One region of the Vibrio sp. CCUG 15886 genome, then DNA from elsewhere that is predicted to be linked to it. Evidence: predicted binding sites of a transcription regulator. Region 1 holds the regulator's gene; each other region holds the start of a gene.

Evidence for each region. Region 1 encodes CRP, which controls carbon source genes, mostly activating them, when cyclic AMP is high. Its sites were predicted from a motif close to TGTGANNNNNNTCACA; they were not measured.
Region 2: a site for CRP is predicted at 3,172-3,187, ahead of cdd (cytidine deaminase). Genes of this name have one in related genera too.
Region 3: a site for CRP is predicted at 2,015-2,030, ahead of PQQ36_RS05975 (glycogen/starch/alpha-glucan phosphorylase). Genes of this name have one in related genera too.
Region 4: a site for CRP is predicted at 5,088-5,103, ahead of udp (uridine phosphorylase). Genes of this name have one in related genera too.

Annotation. Positions count from the first base shown of each region.
Region 1 covers NZ_JAQQBT010000019.1:28,470-36,339, forward strand. The annotation lists gene PQQ36_RS19915 (aspartate aminotransferase family protein) at 1-986, shown strand, start outside; gene astA (arginine N-succinyltransferase) at 1,222-2,241, shown strand; gene astD (succinylglutamate-semialdehyde dehydrogenase) at 2,259-3,716, shown strand; gene PQQ36_RS19930 (DUF1338 domain-containing protein) at 3,929-4,720, shown strand; gene crp (cAMP-activated global transcriptional regulator CRP) at 4,931-5,563, opposite strand; gene PQQ36_RS19940 (phosphoribulokinase) at 5,806-6,675, opposite strand; gene PQQ36_RS19945 (YheU family protein) at 6,804-7,016, opposite strand; gene PQQ36_RS19950 (hydrolase) at 7,072-7,870, opposite strand, start outside.
Region 2 covers NZ_JAQQBT010000003.1:317,190-325,059, forward strand. The annotation lists gene PQQ36_RS09935 (thiopurine S-methyltransferase) at 167-820, shown strand; gene purT (formate-dependent phosphoribosylglycinamide formyltransferase) at 873-2,048, opposite strand; gene cdd (cytidine deaminase) at 2,180-3,067, opposite strand; gene PQQ36_RS09950 (hypothetical protein) at 3,429-3,611, opposite strand; gene PQQ36_RS09955 (J domain-containing protein) at 3,783-4,787, opposite strand; gene PQQ36_RS09960 (OmpA family protein) at 4,880-5,551, opposite strand; gene PQQ36_RS09965 (DUF2786 domain-containing protein) at 5,633-6,322, opposite strand; gene PQQ36_RS09970 (DUF3334 family protein) at 6,470-7,159, opposite strand; gene ydiJ (D-2-hydroxyglutarate dehydrogenase YdiJ) at 7,373-7,870, shown strand, end outside.
Region 3 covers NZ_JAQQBT010000001.1:1,404,628-1,412,497, forward strand. The annotation lists gene malT (HTH-type transcriptional regulator MalT) at 1-1,651, opposite strand, end outside; gene PQQ36_RS05975 (glycogen/starch/alpha-glucan phosphorylase) at 2,207-4,660, shown strand; gene malQ (4-alpha-glucanotransferase) at 4,773-6,953, shown strand; gene glgB (1,4-alpha-glucan branching protein GlgB) at 7,140-7,870, shown strand, end outside.
Region 4 covers NZ_JAQQBT010000012.1:43,037-50,906, reverse strand. The annotation lists gene PQQ36_RS17325 (COG3014 family protein) at 1-153, opposite strand, end outside; gene hinT (purine nucleoside phosphoramidase) at 219-569, opposite strand; gene PQQ36_RS17315 (methyl-accepting chemotaxis protein) at 810-2,801, shown strand; gene PQQ36_RS17310 (DUF1887 family protein) at 2,966-4,126, shown strand; gene udp (uridine phosphorylase) at 4,236-4,994, opposite strand; gene PQQ36_RS17300 (zinc/cadmium/mercury/lead-transporting ATPase) at 5,246-7,558, opposite strand; gene PQQ36_RS17295 (CBS domain-containing protein) at 7,706-7,870, opposite strand, start outside.

The sequences.
Region 1 (7,870 bases):
TGAGCAACGTTATGACCAATGAGCCAGCGTTGCGTTTGGCAAAAAAACTGACCGAAGTGAGCTTTGCTGAACGTGTGTTCTTTGCCAACTCAGGCGCGGAAGCCAATGAAGCGGCACTGAAACTGGCGCGCCGTTATGCCGCAGACGTTTATGGCCCAGAAAAATCAGAAATCATCGCGTTTAAACAGGGTTTCCACGGACGTACTTTCTTCACCGTGACGGTGGGTGGTCAGGCGGCGTACTCGGATGGTTTTGGTCCGAAACCGGGCGACGTTACTCACCTTCCTTACAACGATATTGAAGCACTGCAAGCACACATTTCAGACCGTACCTGTGCGGTCATGATGGAACCGTTACAAGGCGAAGGCGGCATCATTCCACCAACAGCGGAATTCATTCAAGCCGTGCGTGAACTGTGTGACAAACACAATGCGCTATTGGTATTTGATGAAGTGCAAACGGGCAATGGCCGTACGGGCGAGTTCTATGCTTACCAAGGTCTGGGTGTCACGCCCGATATTCTCAGCACGGCCAAATCGCTTGGTGGCGGTTTCCCGATCGGGGCTATGCTCACCACGGCGAAACTGGCTGAACACCTAAAAGTGGGCACGCATGGTTCAACCTATGGCGGTAACCCATTGGCTTGTGCCGTGGCAGAGGCTGTGGTCACAGAAGTGTCTAAACCTGAAACGCTACAAGGCGTGAAAGAACGTGAACAGTGGTTCCGTGAAGGATTAGCTAAACTGAATGAGAAATACCAAATCTTCGCTGAAATCCGTGGTAAGGGATTATTGCTTGGTGCCGCACTGAATGAACAATGGCAAGGCCGTGCTCGTGATGTGTTGGTTGCAGCTGGCAAAGAAGGTTTATTAGTGTTGGTGGCGGGCGCAAACGTGGTGCGTTTCACACCTTCACTGGTCATTACTAAACAAGAAATCGAAGAAGGTTTCGCGAAGCTAGACAAAGCGATCGCTTCTCTAGTCTAAGCGCTGCTTATGCCGAACATTCACCCATGGAAGCGGGTGAATGTTCGATGCCTTTCCTAGGAGCTAACGCATAGAACCTAGGGCCTTCTATCCCCTTACTATTTGAAGTTGCAGGTGCGTTGGCTATGCTCGTTCCCCTAATCACATAGTCTATCTATGCTGATGGGGATGAACTCACTTACCGCCTACCTGCAATGCCAATTCGTTTGGGTATGTGCATCTGGAGGGAGTATTGATGCTAGTTGTTCGCCCTATTGCAATGTCGGACTATGAATCTTTGCACACCTGCGCTGTTGAGTCAGGGCATGGATTCACTTCTCTACCGGTTAACGAAGAGCTGTTAACCAATCGAATCAAACATTCTGAATACAGTTTTGCCAAAGCCAATGTGACCGAACCCGGTGACGAAGGCTATCTGATGGTCGGTTTTGACAGTGAAACTGGCGAGGTTGCAGGAACCACGGGTATCGAAGCCTCAATTGGCTGGGATGTGCCGTTTTACTCGTATCACATCAGCAAGATTGTTCACTCATCGCCGAAATTAGGCGTTAACAATGTGGTGAAACTGCTGACCTTTGGCAATAACTACACCGGTTGTAGCGAAATTTGTACCCTATTTTTGCGCGAGAAGTTTCGTCAAGGTTTGAATGGTCGCCTGATGTCTAAGTGCCGTTTTCTGATGATGGCAGAGCATCCACACCGTTTCTCTCAAACCATTTTTGCCGAAATGCGCGGTGTTTCTGATGCGCAAGGCAATTCGCCATTTTGGCAGTGGTTGCAAGAGCACTTTTTCTCAATCGATTTCACCATGGCGGATTACCTCACGGGTATCGGTAAGAAAGGTTTTATTGCCGATTTAATGCCAAAGCTGCCGATCTACATCAACCTGCTCAGCCCAGAGGCGCAAGCAGTCATTGGTCAAGTGCATGACAACACAAGACCTGCGTTGAAGTTGTTGGAAAGAGAAGGGTTTACCAACCGCGGTTATGTCGACATTTTCGATGGTGGCCCAACGGTGGAATGCGATTTGCGCAATATTGAATCGGTGCGCCATTCCGTGCGTGCGAAAGTGCGGATCAGTGAGCATTCGAGCTCAAAAGCGTTCTTAATTGCCAATACTTCATTTGAGGATTTTCGTGCGACTGCCGCCAAAGCAGCGTATGACCCAGCAACATCAAGCGTGATTTTATCTCCAGCCGTCGCCGAAGCGTTGAACGTTGAAGATGGTCACTACGTACGCATGTTGCCGCAGTAAACAGAAAGGAAGAGATGATGACACAGTGGATTGCAGGTGAATGGGTCGAAGGTTTAGGTGAAGAGTTTACCTCTCTCTCCCCGTATGACAATCAGGTTGTTTGGCGTGGCAAGGGAGCCACGGCGGAACAAGTGGAGATGGCGGTGAAAGCAGCGCGCCAAGCGTTTGTTGGCTGGAAAACATTGTCCGTTGCCGAGCGAGAGGCGGTGGTGTTGGCCTTTGCTGAGCAAGTGAAAGAGAACAGTGAAGAGATCGCCCAAGTGATCGCCAAAGAAACCGGCAAGCCGCTTTGGGAAACGCGCACTGAAGCGGCGGCCATGGCGGGTAAAATCGCCATTTCGATTCGTGCGTACCATGAGCGTACCGGCGAGTCGCAAAAAGAAGCCGCAGGCAACCAGATTGTTTTGCGTCACCGCCCGCTTGGTGTGATGGCGGTCTTTGGCCCGTATAACTTCCCGGGTCATTTACCCAATGGTCACATTGTGCCTGCGCTACTAGCCGGTAACACTGTGGTGTTTAAACCTTCTGAGCAAACCCCGTGGACGGGCGAGCTTGCCATGAAGCTGTGGCAAGCTGCAGGCCTGCCTCAAGGGGTGATCAACCTGGTACAAGGTGGCAAGGAAACGGGCATTGCTTTGGCGGAATCGAAAGGCATCGATGGTTTGCTGTTTACGGGAAGTGCCAACACAGGTCATTTATTGCATCGCCAGTTTGCTGGTCAGCCGGGCAAGATGCTGGCACTTGAGATGGGCGGCAACAACCCTATGGTGATCACCGATCACTATGGCGATCTTGATGCTACCGTCTACACCATTATCCAATCGGCTTTTATCAGTGCCGGGCAGCGTTGTACCTGTGCGCGTCGTCTCTACATCCCATTGGGTGAGAAAGGCGATGCACTGATCACCCGCTTGGTCGAAGCGACCAAGAAGTTGCGTGTTGATCAGCCATTTGCAGAACCTGCTCCCTTCATGGGACCACAGATTTCGGTGGCTGCTGCAAACTTCATTTTGGCGGCGCAAGCCAACCTGCAATCGCTTGGTGGAGAGAGCTTGATTGAAGCCAAAGCGGGTGAGGCGGCATTTGTCACGCCGGGTATTATCGATGTTACCAACATTGCTGAGTTGCCCGACGAAGAATACTTTGGCCCATTGCTGCAAGTGGTGCGTTATCAAACACTAGAGCAAGCGGTTGAGCTCGCCAATGATACCCGCTTTGGTTTATCGGCTGGTTTGGTGTCAACCGATGATGGTGAGTGGCAATATTTCGTTGACCATATTCGTGCTGGCATCGTCAATCGTAACCGTCAGCTAACGGGCGCGAGTGGTGATGCACCGTTTGGTGGCCCCGGTGCGTCGGGCAACTTGCGCCCAAGTGCGTACTACGCCGCGGATTACTGTGCCTATCCAATGGCTTCGATGGAAGGGGAGGAGACATTACTCCCTGCAACGTTAAGCCCAGGCGTCGAACTGTAAAATAATAATAAGGGCGTGTTAGTCGCCCAAGGGCGCAGTGGGATCGAGCCTGAGTCACTGTGGCCCAACTATAAGTGAGGTTTTTTACACCTCGGTCATCGCCGTCACAGGTTGATGGCGATGTCGGTTGCACTCTGGACAGCAACCGCCATCGCCATTTTTCCATTTACGCTATAACCGACAACGTGAATCTACAACAACAAGGAGGCGTTATGACGCCAGCTGTTCTCTTTCAATCGCTATGGAATGACTATATTCAACGTTTGTGTCCTTCCGCTGCAAAAGTTCATCAACTGCTAGAAGAAGATGAGCCATTGATCAACGACCACATCGCTTTGCGCACATTTAATGTTGCTCCGCTGGGTATCGAGACGCTAGCCAAGCCATTTCTAGAGCTCGGCTATGTGGCGTGTGGTGATTACCTGTTTAAGAGCAAAAAGTTGATTGCCAAGCACTTTGAGCATCCCGACCCGACCCAACCTAAAGTGTTTATCAGCGCGCTAAAAGTGGATGAATGCTCGGCGGAGTTACAAGCCATCGTCGAAAAATTGGTGGCGCAAGTCGACGCTTCACGTCTAGAAGACAGTGCATTTTTACACGGTGGTCGCTTATGGGATCTGTCGTTTGCTGATTACCAAACCCTAGCAAAAGAAAGTGAATATGCGTCTTGGCTGGCGGCTCATGGCTATGGTGCCAATCACTTTACCGTCAGTGTCAATCAGCTCAAGGCGTTGGACTCGGTCAAAGGCGTGAATGATCACTTACGCAACGCAGGTTTTGTCATTAACGAAGTGGGTGGTGAAGTCAAAGGCTCACCTGAGGTGTTGCTCGAGCAATCCTCGACCATGGCCGACAAAGTGGCGGTGCACTTTAGCGAGGGCAGTGAGATCGTACCTGGTGGTTTTTACGAGTTCGCTAAGCGTTACCCGATGGACAATGGTGAGCTTTACCCAGGGTTTGTGGAAGCGTCTGCCGATAAGATTTTCGAAAGCACCAATGGTTAACAGAATCGAGAACGGGCTGCGCCCTGAAGGTTCGAGAATGCTTTGCTGCGAGAGATTTTAACACTCGGAATCTGAGAGGGTTTAGTCTCGAAGGAGGAAGTTTGCTGCTGAAGCGTAGTGCTCTTGACTTCCAATACCTGTCTCTGTGAAACAAAAAAGCCACTCATGTTGCCATGAGTGGCTTTTGAAATTGTTCATCGTTAATGGAAATTAACGAGTACCGTAAACAACGATAGTCTTGCCGTGTGCAGAAATCAGGTTCTGCTCTTCGAGCATCTTCAAGATACGACCTACTGTCTCACGAGAACAGCCAACGATTTGACCGATTTCTTGACGAGTGATCTTGATCTGCATGCCATCTGGGTGCGTCATCGCATCTGGTTGTTTCGCCAGATTCAATAGCGTCTGAGCGATACGACCAGTTACGTCTAGGAATGCTAAGTCACCCACTTTTTGGCTGGTCACTTGCAGACGGCTTGCCATCTGAGCAGATAGACGCATCAGGATGTCAGGGTTTACCTGAATGAGCTGACGGAATTTCTTGAATGAGATTTCTGCGACTTCACAAGGTGATTTTGCACGAACCCATGCGGTACGCTCTTGACCTTCTTCGAACAGGCCTAGTTCACCAATAAAGTCACCTTGATTTAGGTAAGAAAGGATCATTTCTTTACCTTCTTCATCCTTAATCAGTACCGCAACAGAACCTTTTACGATGTAGTAAAGCGTTTCTGCTTTTTCGCCCGCATGAATGAGCGTGCTTTTTGATGGGTACTTATGAATATGACAGTGTGAAAGAAACCACTCTAGTGTTGGATCGGTTTGAGGTTTACCTAGAACCATAATATCTCACTTCCTCTGCAGGGTACGCTTGCCGCTATCCATATTTTAGCGAAGCCTTAATCTTGGCTTCCTAGAATAAGAGCTGTTAACTAAGGCTGCAAGCTATCTTGTGTTTCGGTTTGAAATAGTATCCTTTTTCGAAAACGATTTCTTGATTTTAATCGTGCCGAGTATCGGATTTTTTAAGCAAAACTGTGCACATGATCACGGTATGAAAAGTAATCGCTCTCCGTGCTGAGTTTTTATCCAATTTTGCCCGTTTCAATCAATTGTTGCAGGATAGGTTGCACAATTAATTCCATAGCAAAACTCATTTTTCCTCCCGGCACCACAAGGGTGTTGTGGCGTGACATGAACGAGCCATCGATCATCGCCAGTAGGTATGGAAAATCAACGTTCTTGATTCCTCTAAGACGAATCACCACAAAGCTTTCATCAAGGCTTGGGATGCCTTTGGCGTTGAGCGGATTGGAGGTGTCGACCGTTGGAACTCGCTGAAAGTTGATGTGAGTACGAGAAAATTGCGGTGTGATGTAATTCAGATAGTCATCCATTGAGCGCACAATCGAATCCATCACTGCCTCGCGTGAATGGCCGCGATCTCGGGTATCTCGCACGTATTTCTGTATCCACTCTAAGTTGACGATCGGCACCATGCCTATCAAGAAATCGACGTGTTGCGCGACATTCACTTCGCCATCCACCACGCCACCGTGCAGTCCTTCATAAAACAGCACATCGGTATTTTCCGGTAGCTTTTGCCATGGGGTAAAAGTGCCGGGCATTTGGTTATAGGGTACCGCTTCGTCAAACGTGTGCAGATAGCGGCGCACTTCACCAGTGCCAGATTTACCGTATTGGCGGAAAAATTCGCCTAGAGCTGGGAAATCGTTGGCTTGAGGGCCAAAATAGCTGATATGACGGCCTTGTTCTTTTGCCTTGCGAATTTCGACGTCCATCTCTGGGCGCGTAAAACGGTGGAAGCTATCCCCTTCGACCCATGCGGGCTTGATGCTCATCATATTGAACATCTTGCGGAAAGCTTCGGAGGTGGTGGTGGTGCCGGCACCGGATGAACCTGTGACGGCTATTATTGGGTGTTTTGCAGACATGACAGACCTTGTCGTATTCAAACTTACCTGTTGAGCGGGAATCGGCCTCCCGCGGAGCAATCGTTTGTCCCACTATAGCACGTTCACTTTGCTTGTCATGGGATAGGATTCGGTAAAGTGTGGCGCAGCTAGAATTTTTGTTTTAACTGAATATCCACGGTTTCGTGTAACTCAGAGAAAACCACCACCGCTTCACCGCATTCCAGTTGCTGCTGTACTTGTGCGATTTTTTCTTCTAGTGAGTATTCACTTTCACCGTAATCGGTGCCTTCACGCAGGACAAACTCGCGAATCAAATTGCTCAGTGCCTCAGGACTGATTTGTTGCCATGGAACGATCATAAATACCTCTTTATTCTATGCTCGTGAGTGGATTTGTCGGCCGACAGGGGCGCTATTATCCAGAAACCGCCATACTTTCATAGTAGGCGGGCAGCGCTTCTTCTAGCCAAAATCGCGGTTGCAGGGCGGTTCCACTGAGAAAGCCGACATGACCACCGTGATCAAACAGTCGATAATCGATGTTGTCTGGGAGCACAAACTTAGGGATCACTGCGTCGGTCATAAAGGGATCGTCTTTCGCGTGAATGATTTGAGTCGGAATGCGAATATCACGAAGTTTGTTGAGCCCAGAACACTGCTGATAATAATCGGCGGCATCTTGAAAGCCGTGCAGCGGGGCGGTGATCAAGTCATCAAAGTCGTACAGTCTTGTTACTCGTTTAATCGCTTGATAGGAAAGATCGAGTTCGCCAGCCAGCAAATGGTGCTTACGCAGTGCATTGCGTTTGAGCGAGGAGAGTAAGTAGCGACGATAGACGCGCGAAAACCCTTGCTCAATACGTTGCGAACAAGCGGACAAATCCAGAGGCGCAGAGACGATGGTCGCTGCATCCAGCCGTTCGTCTCCCTGATACTTGGCAAGGTAGTTGGCCAGCATATTGCCCCCTAAGGAGATGCCCACGGCGACTTTGACCGTGTGAGGAAACGCGTCGTGCAAATGCGTAAGAAACAGTCTTGCATCCTCAACTTCGCCGGAGTGGTACGCGCGCGCGAGGCGATTGGGCTTACCGCTGCAACCACGAAAATGCATCATCACCGCCAACCAACCAGCGTCAGCAAACGCTTTCATTAGACCATTGGCGTAAGGGCTATAGAAGCAGCCTTCAAGGCCGTGAAATAACACAAACAAGGGT
Region 2 (7,870 bases), on a different contig from region 1:
CTTATGTGCACAGTGTCACACACTGCATAATCCCCAGATTTCAGTCATACACTCTACATTCCAAGGATTAACTTAATATGAACGAAAACCACTTTTCACTGTTTTCAATGTTAATTATTGGTTAGGCTATGGCGCAGGTCAGTTCAAAAGAAAGATACAGATAACGATGAGAGATGCAGAATTTTGGCACAACAAATGGGCCAGCAACCAAATTGGCTTTCATTTGGAAGACGTTAATCCATTATTGACCCGTTTTTGGTCTGCGTTGGCACCGAAGCGAGAAGAAACGGTTTTGGTTCCACTTTGTGGTAAAACAGAAGATCTTGCGTGGTTGGCAACGAAGCATGATCACGTTGAAGGTGCTGAACTCAGTTTGATTGCCGTGCGATCTTTTTTTGCTGAGCACTTTTACACTCCGACGGTGATACCGATTTCCGGCCAACATGAGCTATATCAGTTTGATGAGTTGTCTATTTACGCGGGGGATTTTTTCACCGCTCCGATCAGTAAAGCAGATTTGATATACGACCGTGCAGCTCTGATTGCGTTGCCTGAAGAGATGCGAGTGGAGTATGTACAACGCATTCGTGGTCTATTAAATCCTGGCGGGCGTATTTTACTGGTGAGTTTAGATTACCCTCAGCAAGAGATGGCCGGCCCTCCGTTTTCGGTCACTCAAGAAGAGATAGAACACTTATTTGCAGGCATGCATGTGACACGTTTGTATCAAGACATCGCGGATGAACATCATCCCAAAATTGCAAAACAAGGCTTAAGCCGCTTTAGCGAAGAAGTCTACGTTATTGAAAACGATAAATAACAAAGGGTAGCGTGAGCTACCCTTTTTAATCGGCTGAATCGAAAAACGATGTTCAGTAAATGACTTTGATTTTCTTAGCACTTTCTATTGCTGCATCCACCGCTTTCTCAGTGCTAGAACGACGTGTCAACACAACACCTAAACGACGACGGCCATTAATATCGGGTTTGCCAAACAGACGCAACTGGGTTTGCGGTTGTTCAAGCGCGTCAGACATTCCGTCAAAGCGAAGGTTTTCTGATTGACCATTGCCCAAAATCACCGCTGAAGCGGAAGGGCCGTATTGAACAATCTTGTTCACTGGCATGCCAGTAAATGCACGTACGTGGAGAGCAAATTCAGACATTTCTTGTGAAATCAGTGTTACTAGCCCGGTATCGTGTGGGCGAGGGGAGACTTCATTGAAGATCACCTTGTCACCTTTTACGAAAAGTTCTACACCGAAAATACCGTAGCCACCTAACGCATTGACTACCTGTTCTGCTGTGTATTCGGCAGCTTTGATGGCATTTTCAGACATCTGCTGTGGTTGCCAAGATTCACGATAATCCCCATCTTCTTGTCGATGGCCAATAGGAGCACAGAAATGCACGCCATCAACTGCGCGAACGGTGAGTAGAGTGATCTCATAATCGAAGTCGATAAAGCCTTCGACAATCACTCGTCCAGCGCCAGTGCGACCACCTTCTTGAGCATATTGCCATGCTTTCTCAATATCGGCTGGAGATTTAATGACACTTTGTCCTTTGCCAGAAGAGCTCATCACGGGTTTTACGACGCAAGGAATCGACACCGCTTCAACGGCTTCGACAAATTGCTGATAGTTGTCTGCAAAGCGGTATGGTGAGGTAGTGAGGCCAAGCTCTTCTGCCGCTAGACGACGAATCCCTTCACGGTTCATTGTGAGTTTGGTTGCTTTTGCACTAGGCACCACGTTTAAGCCTTGTTCCTCGAGTTCTACCAACTTGTCCGTTGCGATAGCCTCAATCTCTGGAACTACAAACGCAGGTTGTTCTGCGGCGATAACTTTTTCTAGCTCGCTTGCATCTAACATGTCGAAAACATAACTGCGGTGTGCTACTTGCATCGCGGGTGCATCAGGGTAGCGATCACAGGCAATCACTTCCAGACCAAGACGTTGGCATTCGATCGCCACCTCTTTACCGAGTTCACCAGAGCCCAAAAGTAATACGCGTGTGGCGCTTTCGCGAGTCGCGGTACCGAACATAGTGCTTCCTTTAAAAAGTAATCAGAGAGAATAAAATTGCCGCCGATCATACTCAATTTAACCCGCAAAGCAAACGTTTGCTTTGTGATTTTAAAGAAAGCCCTACGTAAAGTAGGGCTGACGACATATCGCTATAAGCTGAGATAACTCACTGGAATATCGGGGTTTAAGGCTTCCAGTGTGGACTGGGTACATGCTAAGTGGCTAATTTTGCCTTTATGGCTTTCAACAAGCGCCGCAGACTGAATATTGTCAAATCTCTCACCCGCGAGAAGCAACTGGATCAATGCCACTTGCAGTGGTGGAAGGCTTGGGTTGAAAGCAGCATTTTCGGCGTATGCACCCAGATAAACGCGTCCACTTTCAGTCTGCAATGCCACACCGCTCAAGTTGTGCGTATAAGGTGCATGACTGCGGTTCATGGCTTCAACCGCACGTTGCATTAAGGCATCATCATCTTCAGTGGCGAAACCATGATGGACTTGGCTCATTAATGCCGATTCGATGCCCAAATCTGATGGGCCAAATGAATCTGGCAGATAGTCGTGTAGTTTCTTTTCTTCGCGCTCTGGCAATTGAATCTTAAGCTCTTTGGCACTGGATAATTCATTCATGAACTGACGGCAGTGACCACAAGGGCTGAAATTAATGGTGATGTCTGAAAGACCTTGCTCGCCCTTCATCCATGCGTGACTAATAGCCGATTGTTCAGCATGAACCGTTTGTCCAAGCTGGACCCCATCAAACTCCATATTCGCGCCAAAATAAAGAGTACCAGATAGGCCACGAACAATCGCACCAACATAAAACTCAGAGATGGGCGCGTAAGAGTAAGCGGCAGCAAAGGGAAGCAACGCAACACGTAGTTGGTTATCGGTCATCCCTGTTTGCTTGAGTAACTCATCAAACTGAACTGTTGAAAGGGAAGCATCAAAGTCAGCAGCCAAAATGATAGGCGCTAGATGGCGTGAAAGTGATTCTGGTGCGCTTGCCAGCGCGTTCTCAAAGCGACTCTTCATGGTGAATCCTTGTAATTGCATGGAAGGTTATTCTATGCAAGAACGAAAACTCTTCAGTGATCCCTGTCACTATAAGTAATGTAACGGTTGTTTATGTTGCATTATTAGAGTGAAGTCACAAATGTATTCGATTGCACAATGCTTCAGAAAGATAGTTGAATATTTCTCGTTATGCGAACGGCTGTCTGTTTGTAGATAATAATGGTTAGAAGACGCGATAGGGAAGCTGGAACTGACGACAAAAAAATACCCTCTGCAAAGAGAGGGTATCGAAATCATCCATTGATGCTTGATTCATTCCTAGTGTGGTTATCCAAGCTTATTGATTTGTCTATTTACGATAAAATATGGCTGTTTAACACTATGAACTTAACATTTGACGATCGCGCATCTGTTGTTCGCCAATGTTAAACAAGCGTACGTCAATTTTTGCAATGTCATTGCATTCTTCACATGCGTGATGGCATTTGCCATCAAGATAGTCATGTCTAGTCAGCATTCTTGGCTTTTTGCACCAATCACAGGTGCCTTCAATTGTAAACATCTCGTTCTCCCCACCTAGAGTCTTGGTTAGGTGTTATTTTGCGGCGCTATTATGCCATAACTTTTCTATGGGTGTTAAATGTCTGTAAATAAAATTTGAGAGCGTGATCGATTGCGAGAGTAGATTATATGGGTGTTTCGCGTTTTGATTGATATATCAACAATTGCAGTGTTACTTATTTGTAACATTTTGTAATAGTACTTTTAATGCCCCGTTTAGGCGCTTCATTTCCTCTTCACTACCCCTGGCATCTGGGTGGTAGAGTTTCGATAGTTGGCGGAAGCGAATTTTGATCGACTTTTCATCAGGGATGTTACTTGGCAGGTAACCAAACATCGCGCAAGCCAGCGCTACCTTATGATTTTTTTGTTGATTCTGCAGTTTTTTGTACTCGTTAAAGACTTTTTCTAACTGGCGTTTTAACTGCTTGTTACTGAACTGCTGACTTTTCAGTTCCTTTTCTAGTGTTAAGTCGCGGTCTATTTGCTGAGTGAGTCGACGTTTTCGTATTGTGCGCGCCAAAGAAACGCCTGCAAGAATAACACTGAGCAATAGAGCAATAGGGATCCAATCACTGACTACAGAAGCACTGTTTTTTTGCGAGAAATTGGTTTGGTTTGATGTGAGCGAATGCTCGTCAACGGGTTCCGCCAAAGCACTATCGAGCTGCGATATCGCAGAGACTTGCTTGGCACGCAACTGGTTGAACTTAAGTTCAAGTATGCGATTGTATTCTTGATCAGCTTGCTGATTAGTTTGGGCTGCAATACCAAACCACTGTTGAGCAAGGTCAAGATTGTTAAATTCATTGCCGTGTTGTTCATACAGATTGCCCAAACGCAGCAGGGCAACTTGATTACCTTGGAGTGCCGAGTGGAGGTACCAATTTGCGGCGCTTTTAATATTGACTTGCGTCCCTATGCCACTTTCTAAAGCTTGTGCGAGTTTAAACTGCGCAGGCTCATAACCTAACTCAGCGGATTGTTGGTACCAATAGAAAGCATCGACAGAAGCCGTGTCATCTTGGTGCTGTTCGAGTTGAACAGCGAGCTGATATTGTGCCTTGGGATCTTGCTGATTGGCTTTTGCTGTTAACTCCTGTGTGCTTTCTGCATGAGAGCGAAAAGAAAGCATCAGGAACATGAGCGAAGTAACAAGCAAAATGAGTTTGCGCAAAATGGGATCTCTAGAGGTTAGGTTCAGCCCAAATTATAGACTGAACCTAATGTGAAATCAGCAGCTAAGCCAAAATTGCCAACTTTGCGTTATTACTTAAGTGGCAGGATTTGTATCTCGACACGGCGGTTACAAGCTCGGCCTTCTGCAGTGCTGTTGGTGCAAAGAGGGTAACGTTCACCGTTGCCTCGTGCGACGGCTCGGCCTGCAGCAACGTTTTGAGAAATCAGGAAGCTACGGACGGATTCCGCACGACGCTCGGAGAGAATTTGGTTAGAGGCATCATTGCCTGTGCTGTCAGTAAAGCCATCAATCACTAAGCTGGTATCTGGGTACTCAACTAAGATTTGCGCTACACCTTTAAGGGTATTGTGAATGCCGCTATCCAGAGCATAAGAGCTTGAGCTAAAACCGATGCCATTTTCAAGACGTAACAGCAATTGATTTTCGCCAACACGTTCGACCTGAACGCCAGAATTAAGCAGTGCTTCACGCAGTGCTTTCTCTTGTTGGTCAAAGTAATACCCAACACCACCACCAATAGCGGCTCCGCCTGCTGCGCCGATCAGGGCACGTTTACCACGATCTTTTTTGTCGCCCGTTGCCGCGCCAGCGACTGCGCCTGCAATCGCGCCAATCAGTGCGCCTTTAGTGGCTGAGTTGGTTTCAGATTCGCCAGTGGTTGCATTCTGACGTTGAGTTGCCTGACATCCGCTTAGAGTCAGAAGAATCGCTAAAGCAATAGAAACTTTTTTCAAAGTCATCTCTCCATGTACATTCAGAGGCTAACTGCTGCCTCCGTGCGGATTATTCAGCAAGTCAATGAGAGAAATGTCAGTGTAAGGTTATCTTTTTTCGATTTGTTTCATCGCTTGAGCACCACCAACCGGGCGGTTAACCGACACTTTGCGCCCTTTTTTCAGGCCCACTTCGTAATCGGCAGTGAGATTTTTCATCGCCTCACGCAACTGCTGCTTAAAGGTTTCACGATCGATGTTTTGGAACTCTTTATCGATGTAATTATTGATTTTGTTGGCCGATTCTTCATCAGGCGTGATCACTGGCAGTTTTTCCAATGCGCCCTCTACCCAGCCGGAGACAAACGAGTTGACTCGGCGTGTCACCTCAAGTGAAGAGGTGCCAGAGCCTGCAAAGCTATTGCGGAATTGGCCCGTGCTTTCGTTCATTTCACGATAAATAATGTCAAAGGCGAAAGCGGCGAAAATAGCGCGGTCAGCTTCACCAATGAACTCTAAGCGTTTGAGTCCCTTATGGTTAAGCAACACTGCTTCTACACCAAATTTGGTATTGATGCCACGAATAACACGCAGTAAGACGGAACTGATACTCGCAGGCAGAAGATGGGTTGATTGAGTTTTTCCCATCTTAATGAACTCGATATCGTCTTTGTCGAGGCCATACTTGAGCATCAAACGATGCGCCATCTTAATCGCGTTGGCCGCTTCGTTGACATTGGCGGAGTTGCCTAGCTCTAGGCATTTGGCAATTTTCTTCAGCGCTTTTTGTTTATCCATAGACAATGGCAAAAACCTAACTCAATCAGCAAAGTCGGACATCATACCTTTTTTTCGACAAAATTTGAATCCTTGCGAGAGGCGCGGTGACAAAAAAGCCGTGTCACAGTGGACACGGCTTTCGCTGGCTAGATATTGCGAAAAGGCTTAGATACCCAGTTCATCAAGCAAATCTGAGGTAATGTCTAATTCTTCTTCTAATGAGTTGCTCTCTGCTTTCTTGCCGCGCATGTTTGCTTGCGCCGCTTCTAAAATATCATCCGGATTCTCATCTTCAGCGACTTCGAAATCTTCAAGCTGAATAAATTCAGTTTTATCCATTGCAAGTTCTAAGTAGAAGATGTTGTTATTTGCCGTTGAGAAGGTCACACGACGCGCTTGTGGGCGGTCTAGGTTGGTATCCACCGAAAGAATAACCTGTTTGTTCAGAGACAACATTTTGGGTTGATTTTGGGTGATGTTGGTTTGCAGTTCTTTGCGAATTTTATTGGTGAAATCACCGACTAATTGGTTCATCAACTCACCCAGCACATCACCCACTTCATCGGAGGTGTGCAACACAGCCAGTTCTTCTTCTGGCATGCCCATATTGCGCATGTAATTGGTGTAAATCTCTAATGCTGCTTTTGCGGTAAAGTTGATGACGACAAGGCCAGTAAAACCACCATCAAAAAGAACAAAACAGCCGAAATCAGGCTTTAGACTGGTTTTGTTGATTTTCTGCACCATTGCAGAATAGTGAATTTGAGAAGAGGTGGCAGAAGTGAGCACTCCAGATACGGACTGACACAGTTTTAACAAGATATCTTCGGTCGTAACGACTCTGTTTTTTTTCATTATCAATGCTCTGTTTAAGTTCTTTACATATGGTCTTTCAATGACTTTAGGTGGGTATCACCGGAAAAGAAAGTACAACTTTCATTTTTGCATTCAGATTCTGTTTTGATCACCTTTTTAAATGTTGTAAAGTGACGAAATTCAAAGATTAATTTCTAACTCTAATCATAAACCCGTAGCTGATAGGATCAGTGTTGTAGGGGCAGGAAGCAAATGTTACCAAGACTTAATACTCAATCGGATGTTGATCCCGTTGTCCTGAGTTTTCTCAAAGAACTTGAGCAAGCTGGTTTCAACGGTGATATTGAATCCCACTACGCGAGCCGCTTGGCGGTGGCAACCGACAACAGTGTATACCAACAACTCCCTCAAGCGGTGCTTTTACCCAAAACAACGGAAGATGTGGCGCTTATTGCCAAGCTTAGCCTAAATCCGCTCTTTGAGCGCGTGACATTTTCGCCCAGAGGCGGTGGTACGGGGACAAATGGGCAGTCGTTGACTAAAGGTGTTGTGGTTGATCTCTCTCGCCATATGAACAAAGTCTTGGAGATAAATGAACAAGAAGGCTGGGTTCGTGTGCAGGCTGGGGTAGTGAAAGATCAACTCAACGATGCAGTCAAACCATTTGGTTACTTTTTTTCACCGGATCTTTCTACCAGTAACCGTGCAACCTTGGGAGGTATGATTAACACCGATGCCTCAGGACAAGGT
Region 3 (7,870 bases), on a different contig from region 1:
ACGCGGCTTGCACATAGCCTTGCGCGATAAGAATTTCGCTTTGCTGCAAAATCGCCCACAGCGCTTGGTGGTAAACCTGGTACTGGCGCGCCAGCTTTTCGGTTTGCTGCATCATTGGCAGAGCGCGATCAAGGCGGCCAATCACGTGGTTCACTTCCCCTACGACTGAAGTAGCGACGATGCGGCTGCGGTAAACCGTGCTATCCAGCTGGCTTAATGCCAGTTCAGCCAGCTCGAGGGCTTTTTCTGGATCGTTGCTGTTGATCGCTACCTGAGCCAGCAAGGCATTCGCTTGGCCTTGGTATTGGATATCAAGATCAATATTGCGCTTTTTGTGCTCATTTTCTGCTTCCGCCAGTAAGGTGCCCACTTGGTTATAGCGGTGCTGACTTTGTGCAAGCCAAGCGCGGAGCATGGTCAGTTTTGGGTTGCTGAACAGCAGATCTTTTTCCAGCAGATTGATGGCGGATTCCAGAGTAGACAGCTCGCCTTGGTTGAACATTTTCCAACCAAACTCGTTGAGGATCTCCGCCACCAGTTCTCCGTCATACGCTTTTTGGGCGTGACGAATCGCTTGATGCGGGGATTTTTGTTTCAACCACGCAATGGCGGCATTGCGGTTCAGCTCCTGCTCCTGCTGTGGAATGCGCGCTTGACGCTCGTGCGACAAAAACTCGCCAAACAAGTTGTGGAAGCGGAACCAGTTTTGCTCCCCTTCAAGCGGATAGATGAATAAGCCGTAGCGGTTGAGAGATTCAATCATCCCCAGTGCATCTTCACGCTGGGTGAGGGCGTAGACCAGCTCATCGTTAAAGTGATCGAGCACTGACACCTGCATCAAGAATTTGCGTGTATCGGCATCGAGTAGGTCAAACACCTCTTCCACCAAATAATCCCAGAGATGGGCATGGTTAAACTGGGAAACCGATTCGGCCGATTGCGCTAAGGTGCGTTTTTGATGCTGTGCTTGAAGGGCGATCAGTTGCAATGCCGATGGCCAGCCTTCCACATAGTTACGCAGATTGTTGGCGGTATCTTCATCGATACCATCTGCGACGCGCTGGTTGAAAAATCGTGTGGTCTCTTCGGTGTCGAAGGCCAACATCTCATTGCCAATCTCAATCATCAGATCGCGCACACGCAAGTTGGCTGTGCCCAGCGGTGGGTTGGCTCGGCTGGTGACCACAAGGGTGAGGTTGTCTGGCATGTGTTTTAGGAAGAAACGCATCGCTTCGTGCACTTCTTCATTGTTGATCACGTGGTAGTCATCCAGAACCACGTAGCACTCTTGATGAAAGTCGACCATCTCAGCGAACACATCGCTAAACAGCGAGCGCAGGGAGGAAAACTGGCGCTTTTCTGCTAGTTTTTGTGCATTGTTGCAGTTGCCATTAGTCGCTTTATTGAGTGCTTGCAGCAGGTAGTTAATGAAGCGGAAACCGTCGTTATCACTGTCATCGATGCTGTACCAACCCACGTTGGTTTTGTCGGCCAACCATTGCGCAGCCATGGTGGTTTTTCCGTAGCCAGCGGGAGAGCGGAACAGCACCAACTTATAGTAAGGGGCTTGTTGCAGCAGCTCTAACACTCTCGGGCGGACAATCGCATTATGCAGTCGGCCTGGACGTGTGAGTTTTGAAGGAATCCACATTCTAATACTTCCTTTTTATATTGGGTTTTTCATGGCAGAAAAACCGGATGTAGCCAGCGAACAAAAATTAGACAAAATGCTCGAATTGCTGGGCATGTTACGTTAAAGAAATCACCTCAGACTTTGATCCACTTCCTAATTCTCAAGAGTTGATGGTTTTGACGCCAACTACGCCCCAATTTTGTGAATTTGATCTATAAATTCTCCATCTGAATCGTTAAGTAAGAATGGCATTGCGCAATATTTTGCAACATTTTTCATAAACCAAAACTTTATTGTGATCGAATTTACAAAAATGGATTTTCTAAATTCGCTCTTCAACCTGAGCGTCATATTTGCCATCTAGAGTTATTAGTTGATGGCTGTGATCTCAATCACTGCAATCTGGTGTCTGAGTGGGAAAGGTGAGAGACGGATCACTAACAGTCCCCCAATCCCCCCTCTACGCCCTTGCCCCTCCTCCTGTAGAGGCTGAAAACTAGGAGGATGTTTATTCATTGCCATCCATGCACGATGTATCGCAGATGGATTAGAACCAAAAGTGAGATTTCGGTAATGAAACCTACTCAACAGAAACAGTTCGACAAAGTGTCGTTCCAAGAAAGTGTTAAAAAACACCTGTCAGCAACCTATGCACACACGCTTGAAAACGCAGATAGCCGCGCTTGGTATCTTGCAATGGGCCGTGCGTTAGCAGAGCTGACGACTTTTGATTTGCTTGCAACAGAGACAGACAAAAAAATCGTTGAAGCGAAAAGCGTCAACTACCTATCGCTTGAATTCTTGATTGGCCGTTTAACCGGTAACAACTTGATCAGCATGGGTCTGTACGAGCAGATCACCGAAGCGATGGCAGAGCTTGGCCAAAACCTAACGGATCTTCTTGAAGAAGAACGCGACCCATCATTGGGTAATGGTGGTCTAGGCCGTCTAGCAGCGTGTTTTATGGATTCTTTGGCGGCGCAAGAATTCCCAACCGTGGGTTACGGCTTGCACTACGAATACGGTCTATTCAAACAATCCTTTGAAGCAGGTCGTCAAAAAGAAGCGCCAGACGCATGGCGTGGTGTAGAAGGCTACCCATGGGAAGTGGCTCGTCCTGAATTGGCTCAAGAGATTGGTTTCTACGGTCATGTTGAAGTCATCAACGAAGGTGGCAAAGAGCGCCGTCAGTGGGTACCAGGCATGCATGTTAAAGCCATGCCATGGGATCTACCGATCGTAGGTTACGAAAGCGATACTGTTTATCCGCTACGTTTGTGGGAATGTCAGGCGATTGCGCCATTCTCACTAGAGAGCTTCAATAACGGTAACTACTTTGAAGCGCAGCACGCACTGATCGACGCGGGCAACATCACCAAAGTACTTTACCCGAACGACAACCACGAAAAAGGCAAAACGCTACGTTTGATGCAGCAGTACTTCCACAGTGCAGCATCGGTACGCGATATTCTTCGTCGTCATGAAGCGGCTGGCCACACATTGGCTTCGCTACCAAACTTTGAAACCATTCAGTTGAACGACACGCACCCAACCATCGCGATTCCTGAGTTGATGCGTATTCTGATTGATGAAAAAGGCCTAAATTGGGATGAAGCGTGGGTGATCAGCTCGAAGACATTCGCCTACACCAACCACACGCTATTGCCAGAAGCATTAGAAACGTGGAGCGAATCTCTGATTCAGCACCTACTTCCTCGTCACATGGAAATCATTTACGAAATCAACCACCGCTTCCTACAAGAAGTGCGTGCGAAGTGGCCTGGTGATGTTGCGAAGCAGCAGAAGCTTTCTATCATCCAAGAAGGTTTCCACCGCATGGTTCGCATGGCAAACCTGTGTGTGATTGGCTCTTACGCAGTCAACGGTGTAGCAGCGCTTCACTCTGAGTTGGTTAAACGTGACCTATTCCCAGAATTCGATGAGCTTTACCCAACGCGTCTACAAAACGTGACAAACGGTGTCACTCCGCGTCGTTGGTTAAAATTCTGTAACCCAGGTTTGTCTGCACTGATCTCTGAGAAGATTGGTACGGATTGGCCTGCGCACCTAGAGCAGCTAGAAGGTGTTGCCAAGTTTGCCGATGACGCGAAATTCCAGAAGGAATACATGGCGGTTAAGAAGGCGAACAAAGAGCGCCTAGCGAACTGGGTGAAAGAGAACATGAACATCGATCTCGATACTAATGCGATCTTTGATGTGCAAATCAAGCGTCTACACGAGTACAAGCGTCAGCACCTAAACATGCTGCACATTTTGTCTCTGTACCACCGCCTACTGAACGATGCGAACTTCGACATGGCGCCACGCGTGGTGTTCTTCGCAGCGAAAGCGGCACCGGGTTACCACCTAGCGAAAGAGATCATTTTTGCGCTGAACAAGATTGCAGAGAAGATCAACAACGATCCACGCATCGGTAACAAGCTAAAAGTGGTCTTCATTCCTGATTACCGCGTGAGCATGGCTGAAATCATCATCCCCGCGGCGGATGTGTCTGAGCAAATCTCAACCGCAGGTAAAGAAGCATCTGGTACTGGTAACATGAAGATGGCACTGAACGGTGCGTTGACTATCGGTACTATGGACGGCGCGAACGTTGAGATTCGTGAAGAAGTGGGCGATGACAACATCTACATCTTCGGTCTAGAAGTGGATGGCGTAGAAGCGCTGAAAGCGAAAGGGTACAACCCATTCGACTACTACAACGCAGACCCACTACTGAAAGCGTCGATGGATCTTCTTCTTGGTGAAGAGTTCACTCCGGGTCAACCTGGCCTACTACGAGCGACCTTCGATAGCCTACTCGATGGCGGTGACCCGTACCTATGTCTTGCAGACTTCGCTTCTTATGTGAAAGCGCACGAAGCGATGGACAAACAGTACCGCGATCAAGCCGGTTGGGCGAAGAAAGCGATTCTGAACACCGCTTTGGTTGGCAAGTTCAGTTCAGACCGCTCCATTCGCGATTACGTGAACAACATTTGGAAACTCGAAGCTGTTCACCGTTAATCAACAAAACCAAGGTAGCCCAATGGCTGCCTTGGTCCTTTATCTACAGATAATGACTAGCAGCAAATAAACCCTACATTGAAGGTTTTCAGAAGTACCTTCGGAGAGAGCGATGAAAGAACAAACAGCATTAAAGAAAGTCGCAGAAATGGCACGATTAGCTGACAGCTATGTCAGCGCTTGGGGAGACGAAGCTTTGGTCTCCGAAGAAACGCTACGCCGCCTGCTCAACTCTCTTGGCTATGACACTAGCAGCGATGAAAAACTACTGGCTTCAGCTGAGAAAAAACACAAGAAAGACGTATTGGCGCCAGTATTGGTATTGCGTGATGGCGATCCGGTGGAAGTGGAACTGAATCTTGGCACCAGTGCGCGTGAAAGCGAGTTCAACTGGCGTTTAGAAACAGAACAAGGAGAGGTACTGGAAGGCTATCTTCAGTCACAGATTGTTCGCGATGAACGTGCCGAGGGTGGCCCTCTAGTGTTTGCCCTGCCAAAAGATTTGGCTTGGGGTTATCACAAACTATACGTGAGCCGTAAGCGTCGTAAAGCACCGTATGAAATGGCGTTGATCATCACGCCACGCGCTTGTTTCAAACAAGATTCTCTAGAGTTGAACAAAAAACTCTGGGGCCCAAGTATCCAGCTTTACACCCTACGCACCCAGCACAACTGGGGCATCGGTGATTTCGGCGATCTTAAATTGCTGGTGAGTGACATCGCATCTCGCGGTGGTGATTTCATCGGTCTGAACCCGATCCACTCGCTATTTCCTGCCAACCCAGAAGGCGCTAGCCCATACAGCCCATCGTCTCGCCGTTGGTTGAACATTCTTTATATCGATGTGAGCTCTGTTCCTGAGTTTGCGCTCAGTGCGGAAGCGCAACAGAAAGTTGGCAGTGCCGAATTCCAGCAGCGCCTGCAAAAAGCGCGTGAATCACATTGGGTGAACTACACCGAAGTGGCAGAGCTGAAAATGAGCGTGTTGCCACTGCTGTTTGCGGAGTTCAAAACTCGCCATCTCGACAAAAACAGCGATCGTGCTCGCGCGTTCCTAGAGTTTGTGGAAGAAGGTGGTGACAGCCTGCTTCACCAAGCGGCGTTCGATGCATTGCACGCAGAGCTACACGCGCAAGATTCAAACGTGTGGGGGTGGCCAGTTTTTCCTGAGCAATACCGCCGCTTTGATTCTGCCGCGACGCAGAAATTCATCAAAGACAACCAAGAAAAAGTGCACCTTTACATGTACTTGCAGTGGATTGCCGACGGCCAGATCAAAGAAGCGCAAGCGCTGGCTGAAGAGAAAGGCATGTCCGTTGGTCTCTACCGTGACCTTGCAGTCGGTGTGGCTGATTCTGGTAGCGAAACATGGGCAGATAACGGCAACCTAGTATTGGATGCCAGCATCGGTGCGCCACCAGATATCCTTGGTCCACTGGGCCAAAACTGGGGTCTGCCACCACTCAACCCTGAAGTGCTGCAAGCCACAGGTTATGACGCGTACATCAAACTGCTGCGTGCCAACATGAAACATTGTGGTGCACTGCGTATTGACCACGTACTTGGCCTTCTTCGCCTATGGTGGATTCCAAAAGGCGAAAAAGCGACAGAAGGGGCGTACCTCTACTACCCAGTCGAAGACATGCTAGCGATTTTGGCGTTGGAATCTCACCGTCATCAGTGCAGCGTGATCGGTGAAGACTTGGGTACGGTGCCAGATGAAATCGTTGATATCCTGCGTGATGCGGGCGTGCACTCATACAAAGTGTTCTTCTTCGAGACGTCAAAAGAAGATGGTGGTTTCATTTCGCCAAAACACTATGCCGATCAGTCAATGGCGGCTTTGTGTACCCATGATATGCCAACGCTACGTGGCTTCTGGCATTGTGATGACCTCAAAATGGGTCGTGAAATTGGCCTCTATCCAAACGAAGAGCAGCTCAATGGCTTGTTCGACGATCGACTAAAATGCAAGCAAGGCATTTTGGATAGCGTGCGTTGGCATGGTTACTTGCCAGAAGGCATTGGCCACGATGCACAATACGTGCCAATGGATGCGCATTTAAGCGAAGCATTGCAGTTGCATGTTGCAGCAGGCGCTTCCGCATTGCTCAGTGTTCAGCTTGAAGACTGGTTGCAAATGGACAACCCAGTCAACATCCCGGGCACGGTCGATGAGTACCCGAACTGGCGTCGTAAATTGTCGATGAACCTTGAAGAGATTTTCAGCCGTGAGGATGTGAATCGAATCGCTCGTCGTCTAACGGAAGTGCGCGCGCAAGCGAGCAAATAAGAGTGAACTCAATGAGATGACCCATATGTAATGACTTGATTTGCAGACAGAAACTACAGCCTGGGTCACTCTCTGTATACCAGTAAAATGGTAGAATGAGGTACCGTTATTATGCCCGCACCAATAGCGGGCATTTTTATTATTTGCGTACCTTGTGGATGAACAAGAATAAGTACGCGGTCGTGAATGAGGATTGTGTTCACAACGTTGGCTGTTTGGCGAGGGAAAAAAGGTTTGAAAAAATTAGTAAAAAGTAAAGTGAATCAGATGTTTGAGAAATTGTCTCAAGCCGCTTGTTCAGAGCCGTTTGCATTTTTAGGTCCATTTATTGACCCAACACAAGGGGCGTTGCGCGTCTGGATGCCGGGTGCAACGGGGGTGGCATTGGTATTAGAAGGCCAGCCACGTATTGCGCTTGAGCGAGAAAAAGAGAGCGCCTTCATTCTCAAAGCCGATCTCAATCTGCATCTTACCCATTATCAATTGGCGATCGATTGGAATGGCATCGAACAACTTGTCGATGACCCATACCAATACCACGGTATCTACGCCGAGTATGACGATCTCCACACGCCGAAAACCATGTATCAACACATGGGCTCACAGTTTATGACGCTTGAGCGCGACGGCAAATCAATCTCTGGTATCCGTTTCTTGGTGTACGCACCGCATGCGACCGCAGTAAGTCTCGTGGGCTGTTTTAATGATTGGGATGGCCGACGTCATCCAATGCAGCGCCTTGATTACGGCATTTGGGGTTTATTCATTCCGGGGTTAACCGAAGGGGTGAGCTACAAATTTGAAATGAAAGGGCCGAAGGGTGAAGGCTTACCACACAAAGCTGACCCTTGGGGTTTCTACGCAGAGCAATACCCATCTTTTGCTTCCGTCACGTACGATCACGCCCGCTACCAGTG
Region 4 (7,870 bases), on a different contig from region 1:
CGCTTGCGCGTAATCGCCGCTTTTTACCGCCTGATAGACGGAGCGGTTTTGTTCACTATAGTGGCTGAAAAGGTTACCGGCGGACATATTGGCGCATCCCGACATGATCAGGGTCGCGGCAAATACTCCGACTAATTTCCGGTATTGCTTCACATGTAACTCCAAGAGAATGCATCGAAAATAAAGCGGCCAGATAATCACTGGCCGCTGTTTGACATTTAGCCCAATAACATTGGACCCAGTGGCTTACCACCCACTAAATGCATATGGATGTGATAAACCTCTTGGCCACCATGCGCATTACAGTTCACGATGAGACGGTAGCCCTCTTCCGCGATGCCCTCTTCTTTGGCCAACTGTTTTGCGACAGTGAACATGCGGCCCATCATCGCTTCATCATCCGCCTCAACATCATTCACTGTCGGAATGAGTTTATTTGGAATAATTAGGATGTGCTTCGGTGCTCGTGGGTTGATGTCACGAAATGCGGTGACAAGATCATCTTGGAAAAGGATCTGAGCAGGAATTTCCTTGCGAATGATTTTGCTAAAGATAGTTTCTTCGGCCATGTGTACTCCATAACGTCGCTGTTTAACCGGATAAGTATGCGCCAACGTTGTGTGCATCTCAATAAAAAACAGTGTTCACGTAACATTATCAACAGAACATCCTGCTATAAAGTCTTTTTTGCAGCCCTCGCCACAAAATGCTCATCTCAATCTCAATACAATGATGACAATTTTGTTAGTTTTTTGAGACGGGTTCCGTTTCTTTTTTTCTTTTGTTACATGTGGGAGAGGGCTCAAAGTATGCAAGGCTCAGTCATTAAAAGGATGTATGCCGGCTTCGCGCTGATAATCGTCTTGTTTGCCGTTACAGTCACCATTATGACCAATGGCATGAATCAAATTCATTCCAACTTCGAAACCGTTTCGAAAAATTCACTGCCTTTGGTTTCGTTATCCAACCAAACCAGTGTTGAGTTGTTATCTGCGGATAAATCTTTTAAAGATTTTCTCACCACGCAGAACCAAGATCGCATGACGCAGATGCGCAGCGAATTTGGTAGATCGCAAACTGAGTTTAACCAAACGCTCAACGAACTGGAAAACGCGAGCAAGGCCTACCCTGCACTCGCAGAGTCTTTAGCTCAACTCAGAGAAATTGAAAACAGCTACTTTGCGGAAGCCAATGAAGCAATGAACAACTATGAAGCGATGTTTGCTGCACAAACAGAAGTGCAAAAATCGTCACGTCGCTTCCAAAAACTTCACACCGAACTGACGGTTGGTATGAAAGAGTACGTCGATGACCAATCCAGCATTTCTGTCAAAGTGATGGCAAAAAGCTATTTCATTAAGTTGAAAGATGCTGAAGTGATCACCTCAGACGCCTTGGCTAGCTCAGACCTTGAGTTTGTGAAAAAGGCAGTGAACAAAAACAAGAAAGCGGTCACTCACCTTAATTACGCTTATCGTGGCCTCACTACCCAACTGCCATCACTGAAAGATGTGTTCAATGCATCTGTCGAGCAGTTCACTCAGGACGTGGGCCAAAAAGGCGGGGTGTTGGATCAACACGCCAGCTACCTTGAAGCCAAAGCTGCTTTGTATGACAACATCGCCAACCTAGCGGTCAAAGTTGACTCTGCGATGCGATTGTTGGAAACCTTTACTACAACAGCAACCGACAACCTCAACACCTCTTTGGTTGAAGCAGGCGAAGTGTACGACCAAGGCTTGCTCAAAGCGATTGTGATTGGCATTGCGGTGACCATTTTTGCCGCCGCTGTGGGCTATCACATTGCCCACAGCGTTCGTGAGCCGTTAACACGTATTCTTTCCACTTTGGAAGGGCTTGCCAACGGTGATATGACGCAGCGTATCGAAATTCGTTACAACAACGAGTTCAGTCGAGTGAGTGGCCACATCAATACACTGGCAGATAGCCTGCACGACATTTTGGTGAAATTGAATGATGCGGCAGAAAATCTGACCGACACCGCAGCAAACAATGAACGTACCTCGAGCAACGCGCAAAACCAACTGAATGCACAACGCGAGCAAACCGCCAGCGTAGCCACTGCAATGACCGAAATGAGTCACTCCGTTCAAGAAGTGGCCCAGAGCGCGCAAGGTTCGTTGGAAATGGTGCAAAAAGTGGAATCGGCATCTGAATCTGGCCGTACCATCATGAGTAGCAATATCTCCACCATCAATCAATTGGAGACTCGCCTAAACGAGTCGGTCAGCGCGGTTTCTGAATTGCAACGCATGAGTGGTCAAATTGGCTCGATTCTCGATGTGATTCGCAACATTGCAGAGCAAACCAACCTCCTTGCCCTCAACGCGGCAATTGAAGCTGCGCGTGCGGGCGAGCAAGGCCGCGGCTTTGCGGTGGTTGCAGACGAAGTTCGAGTACTCGCATCGAAGACCACCCAATCAACCACTGAAATTGAATCGATGATCAGCAATCTGCAGTCTAGCTCGCAGTCGGCAAGCCATGTGATTCAAAGTTGCATGAGTGATATGGAGATGTCGGTAGAGCAAGCCTCGAAAGCCAACGGCGCGATGGAAGAGATTCAGGCGTTGATCATCGAAATCAGCCAAATGAGTACGCACATTTCACAAGCGGCCGCAGAACAGAGCGAAACGTCAACCTCTATTGCACGTAGCTTGGAAGACATCAATAACATCGCAGACCGTAGTTACCATGCGATGGCGGAAATCGCAGCCACCAGCGAGAGCCTCTCTAGCTTAGCGAGTCAACAGACTGAATTGGTGCATCGCTTTAAGCTCTAAATTTCAACAGAAATCCCCTCAAACGGGGGAAAGTCATCCGGTAAGGGCAACTTTTGACAAAGTTGCCCTTGTTTTTTATGCGCTGTGTCTACATATGGAGATCAGGCGCTTGCACTCTCTTTCACATCCTCATTTTTTGCAAGCCGTACTGAGAAGGAAATGTTATGGCTGTACACGTTGGTATCATTGATCAGGACCCTGTCAGACTGGTGACTCCTCTCCTCGATCTGCGTACCGTCAGCACTCATATCGTGTTTATCGGTGATGAGTCTCAACGCGATATGTATCAAAGACTTCATTCTGTGCTTGCTCAGCGTGATATCACTTCCGAACTGTTTGTCATCCCCTCTGTCGTCGATACTCGTTTGATCAAACAATCTATTCAGGCCTTAGCTGAAGATCTCAAAAGCCGCGGGGAAGATGTCAAACTGAACGCCAGTTGTGGCCTGCGTCATCGCCTTCTTTCTGTTTATGAGGTATTCCGCACTTACCATTGGCCAATTTTTGTGGTTGAACCAAACAGCGACAAACTGTGCTGGCTCTATCCTGATGGCCGTGAAGACACTCAAGTACAAGACCGCATTACCGTTGCTGATTATCTCACTATCTTTGGTGCGCGCGGTGAGTTCAATGAGGTCGAACTGCCACCTCAACTTGACCAAAAATTGCATGAACTCGGCGAGCGTTGGGCCAGTCACGCTTTGGAATTAGGCCCTGGTTTGGCGACTTTAAACTATCTCGCTACGACATGCCGCAAAGAGCAAAAGCTGGATGTAGAGTTATCTGAAAAGCAGCAAGGCTATCGCGAGCTGAATATGCTGCTGGCAGATTTGGTGGAAGCGCAGATCGCCACTTACGAAAACGGCATTCTTACCTTTGCCAATGAAGACGCTCGTCGTTTCTCCAATGGTGAATGGTTAGAGACACTGGTTCACAGCACCGTCAAACAGATCCAAGATGACATGCCCACCATTCAAGACCATTCGCTCAATGTTCAGGTCTATCGTCAACTTGGTGAGCGCGAAGTGCGTAATGAGCTTGATGTCGCCTCTGTGGTTAACAATAAACTGCACATCATTGAATGTAAGACGAAGGGCATGCGTGATGACGGCGACGATACGCTTTATAAGCTTGAATCACTGCGTGACCTACTCGGTGGCCTACAAGCAAGAGCCATGTTGGTAAGCTTCCGTCCACTGCGTCACAACGATATTACCCGTGCAGAAGATCTTGGCTTAGCGCTGATCGGCCCTGATGAATTGAAAGATTTGAAAAAGCATCTCACAGAGTGGTTTGCACAAGCAGGTGGTAGCGACGGGATCTAATTCCCGTCTTACTTGGAGGGGCTTAAAAGACCAATTGCTTTTTCAACCGACAAACAAAAACCCCGAAGCAATTACCTCGGGGTTTCTTCATTCAATCAGTGCAATGTGATTACAGCATTTTACGTGCAGACTCGACAACCACTTTGATAGAGCGAGCTTCCGTCTCTTTTAGCGTCGCGTGATCTGGGATCTCTTTTTGTGTACGGTTGATGATAACACCGGCAACACAACCCGCGCGTAGGCCAGAACTTGCACACATGGTCAACAACGTCGCTGATTCCATTTCAAAGTTCAGTACGCCCATCTCCTGCCACTCTTTCATTGAGCCTTGGAAACGGCTCACTACGCGACCCGTAAAGGTATCGTAACGCTCTTGACCTGGGTAGAAGGTATCACTTGACGCAGTAACACCCGTGTGAACTGTTGCACCACTTTCTAATGCAGCTGCTTTCATTGCCGTTGCTACGTCAAAGTCAGCCACTGCAGGGAACTCCATTGGCGCAAAGTGCAAGCTCGCACCATCTAGACGAACAGAGCCTGTCGTGACGATCATGTCACCCACGTTAACATGCGGCTGGATCGCACCCGTTGTACCAACACGTAGGAAAGTACGCACACCCAGTTGAGCCAACTCTTCAACCGCAATAGAAGTAGAAGGACCGCCGATACCCGTTGAACAAACAACCACTGGTTTGCCATCTAGCTGTGCACGGTACAAGGTGTACTCACGATGGCTAGCTAGAAATACTGGGTTTTCCATTTCTTCAGCAATTTTTTGTACACGCGCAGGATCACCTGGGATGATCGCTAGCGTTGCACCGTTAAGATCTGCTTCAGTAACACCTAAGTGGAAAACAGCTTGAGACATAAGTCACTCCTTATTGCGGCTTACTTGAAAATAAGCTCAGATAAATTTGTAGGGGTCTAAAAATGCACTTTACTCAACCTCCCCACAACTTGGAGTGATCAGGGTCACAATGAAAGAATGTAACAAAAACTTATTACTTAGAAAAACCGGTTTGCATCACACTTTGTCTGCAATTTTCAGCCAAATTGCATAAGAAATGCCAACAAAAAGCCCGCATCATAAATGCGGGCTCTATAGATTCACACTGTCTATTATTCATTTGAGGAACGGAATCGTAACAATCGCAGTGCGTTTAGTGTGACCAATGCCGTTGCGCCACTGTCCGCTAATACCGCCACCCATAACCCGGTGATGCCAAGCAAGCTGGTGACAAGAAACACCCCTTTTAGACCCAATGACAACGCGACATTTTGACGGATGATGCTCATTGTGGCGCGTGAGAGCTCTATCATGCTTGGCAACTCAACCAAGCGATTATGCGTAAGCGCAGCATCCGCCGTTTCAAGGGCGACGTCGGTTCCTCCGCCCATGGCGATACCAATACTCGCCGCTTTCATGGCAGGCGCATCGTTGATGCCATCTCCAACCATGGCAACGGTCTTGCTTGCGGCAAACTGCTCCACATAGTGGACTTTGTCTGCTGGCAATAAGCTCGCTTGGTAATCAATGCCAATCTGCTGAGCAATGGCTTGAGCACTGCGAGGGTTATCACCTGTCAACATCACCGCAGAAACGCCCAGTTTACCCAGCGCAACCACCGCTTGAGCCGCGTCTTTGCGCAATGTATCTTGCCATGCGATAAGCCCAATGGCTTCACTATCATGACGCACAATCACCACGGTTTTCCCTTGTCCTTCTAAGCGGACAATTTCTCTTTCTAGTTGCAAGGAGAGTGGAAATTGGGCTCGTGAAGGGGCCACCAGCTCCACGCTTTTACCATCAACGAAACCGGAAACGCCCGCCCCAACTTGAGCCATTTTGTCCGTTGCTTCCGCAATGGTGTAACCCAAACTCTCGGTGTGATTAATCAACGCAACCGCTAAAGGGTGACTCGAACCCACTTCCACCGCTGCGCTCAAACTCAACAAGGTTTCATCGTCATAGAGGAATGACACCACATCTGTCACTTGCGGTTTGCCTTGTGTAAGTGTGCCGGTTTTATCAAAGGCAACCGCTTCGACTTTACCAAGCTGTTCTAACGCCGCGCCACCTTTGATCAAGGCGCCACGTTTGGCTGCCGCAGCAAGGCCAGAAGTAATTGCTGCCGGCGTTGAGATCACCAAAGCACAAGGACAAGCAATCAGTAGCAAAGCCAAACCGCGATACACCCACGTCTCCCAAGGCTGGGCGAAGAACATTGGCGGTACGACGATCACGGCCAACGACACCAACATCATTAATGGTGTGTACCAACGGCTGAATTTGTCTAAGAAACGCTCCAGTGGTGCTTTGCGCGATTCCGCCTCTTCGATGAGATGCAAAATACGATCTATCGCATTTTCACCTTGTTTTGAGGTGACTTCGATGCGCACGACTTTATCGACAGCCACCACACCCGCCATCAGCTTCGCGCCAGAGGTATGCTCTGCGGGCACCGATTCTCCCGTCAAGGCACTTTCATCAAAACTGGCCGTCGGCGTAAGGAGCAGGCCATCCGCAGGCAAACGAGAACCGGGCGCAATTTCAACCACATCACCTGGCATCAACTCACTTGCCGCCACTTCTACTCGTTGACCATCGACAATTTTAATGCTGTTTTCCGGCACTAAGGCCATTAACGCTTGAACGCCACTTCTTGCTCTTGAGGCGGCGTACGCTTCCAATTTCTCACCAATTAAAAACAGCAGTAAAACCATGGCCGCTTCCACGCTTTCACCAAGATAAAGCGCACCAATGGCCGCCACGCTCATCAGCGTCTCAATGGCGAAAGGGGTTCCGCTGCGAGCAAGGCGCACGGCTTTTTTCGCCACAGGGTATAAACCCGCTAAACAGGTTAGAACAAATAAGCCATTACTTAACGGTTCGGAAACCGTCGCCAATAGAGCGGCGATAGCCATAGAAAAGGCTATGGCTAAAATGTGCCAGTTAACGTAAACAAAACCGAGCCAACCTTGAGGTTGAGGCGCCGTAGTTGCCTTCGCTGCCGATGAGCCAACGAGCGTGATTGGAAAACCTGTTTTTGCCGCGACTTGTTCAATCTCTGCCATTAATGACGTAGAAGCGAAATCCACCACCAACTTCTCGGTGGCAAACAACACTTTCGCCTGCTGAACGCCGGCCACACCCAAGACGGCTTTTTCCAATTTCTGAGCGCAAGACGGGCAATCCATACCGGAGATGAGCCAACTTTGTCGCTCCGACGCGCTTTGAGCTAAGGGTGTCTCTCGCCGCTCACTCTCTTCATTCGGATCTGAGCTTGAGCACGCATCTGAGCTGCAACAGCTGTCTGCTACCGATGAAATTGCGGTCATTTTGCTAGCGGCTAAGCTCGGACTGCAGCACGATACCGCTGCAGGTTTGGCAATGATTTTCTCTGACTGACAAGCAGTATGTTTTGAGCACATAACATTTTCCTTATTGGTGAGTACAGCGTAAGCATAAACCTTAGAGTCAGCTCCAAGGTCAAGCGTTATTTCACTCCGCAAGGAATCGGCTATAAAAGTAAGCCCTCGTTAGAGGGCTCAGCGTCAGGAGGAAGGTTAAGATGAAGGTTAAACCGGATGTTTGAAGCAATCATCGAGGCTTTGGCCAATCGCTTTTAACACATCGCGACGGGTGATCACCCCAACCAATTTTTTGTTGTCGACCACCGGATACATTTTCGGTTTGCCGACTTTCATCATGTCGGCCAGTTCGATGATCGACATATCGGACGA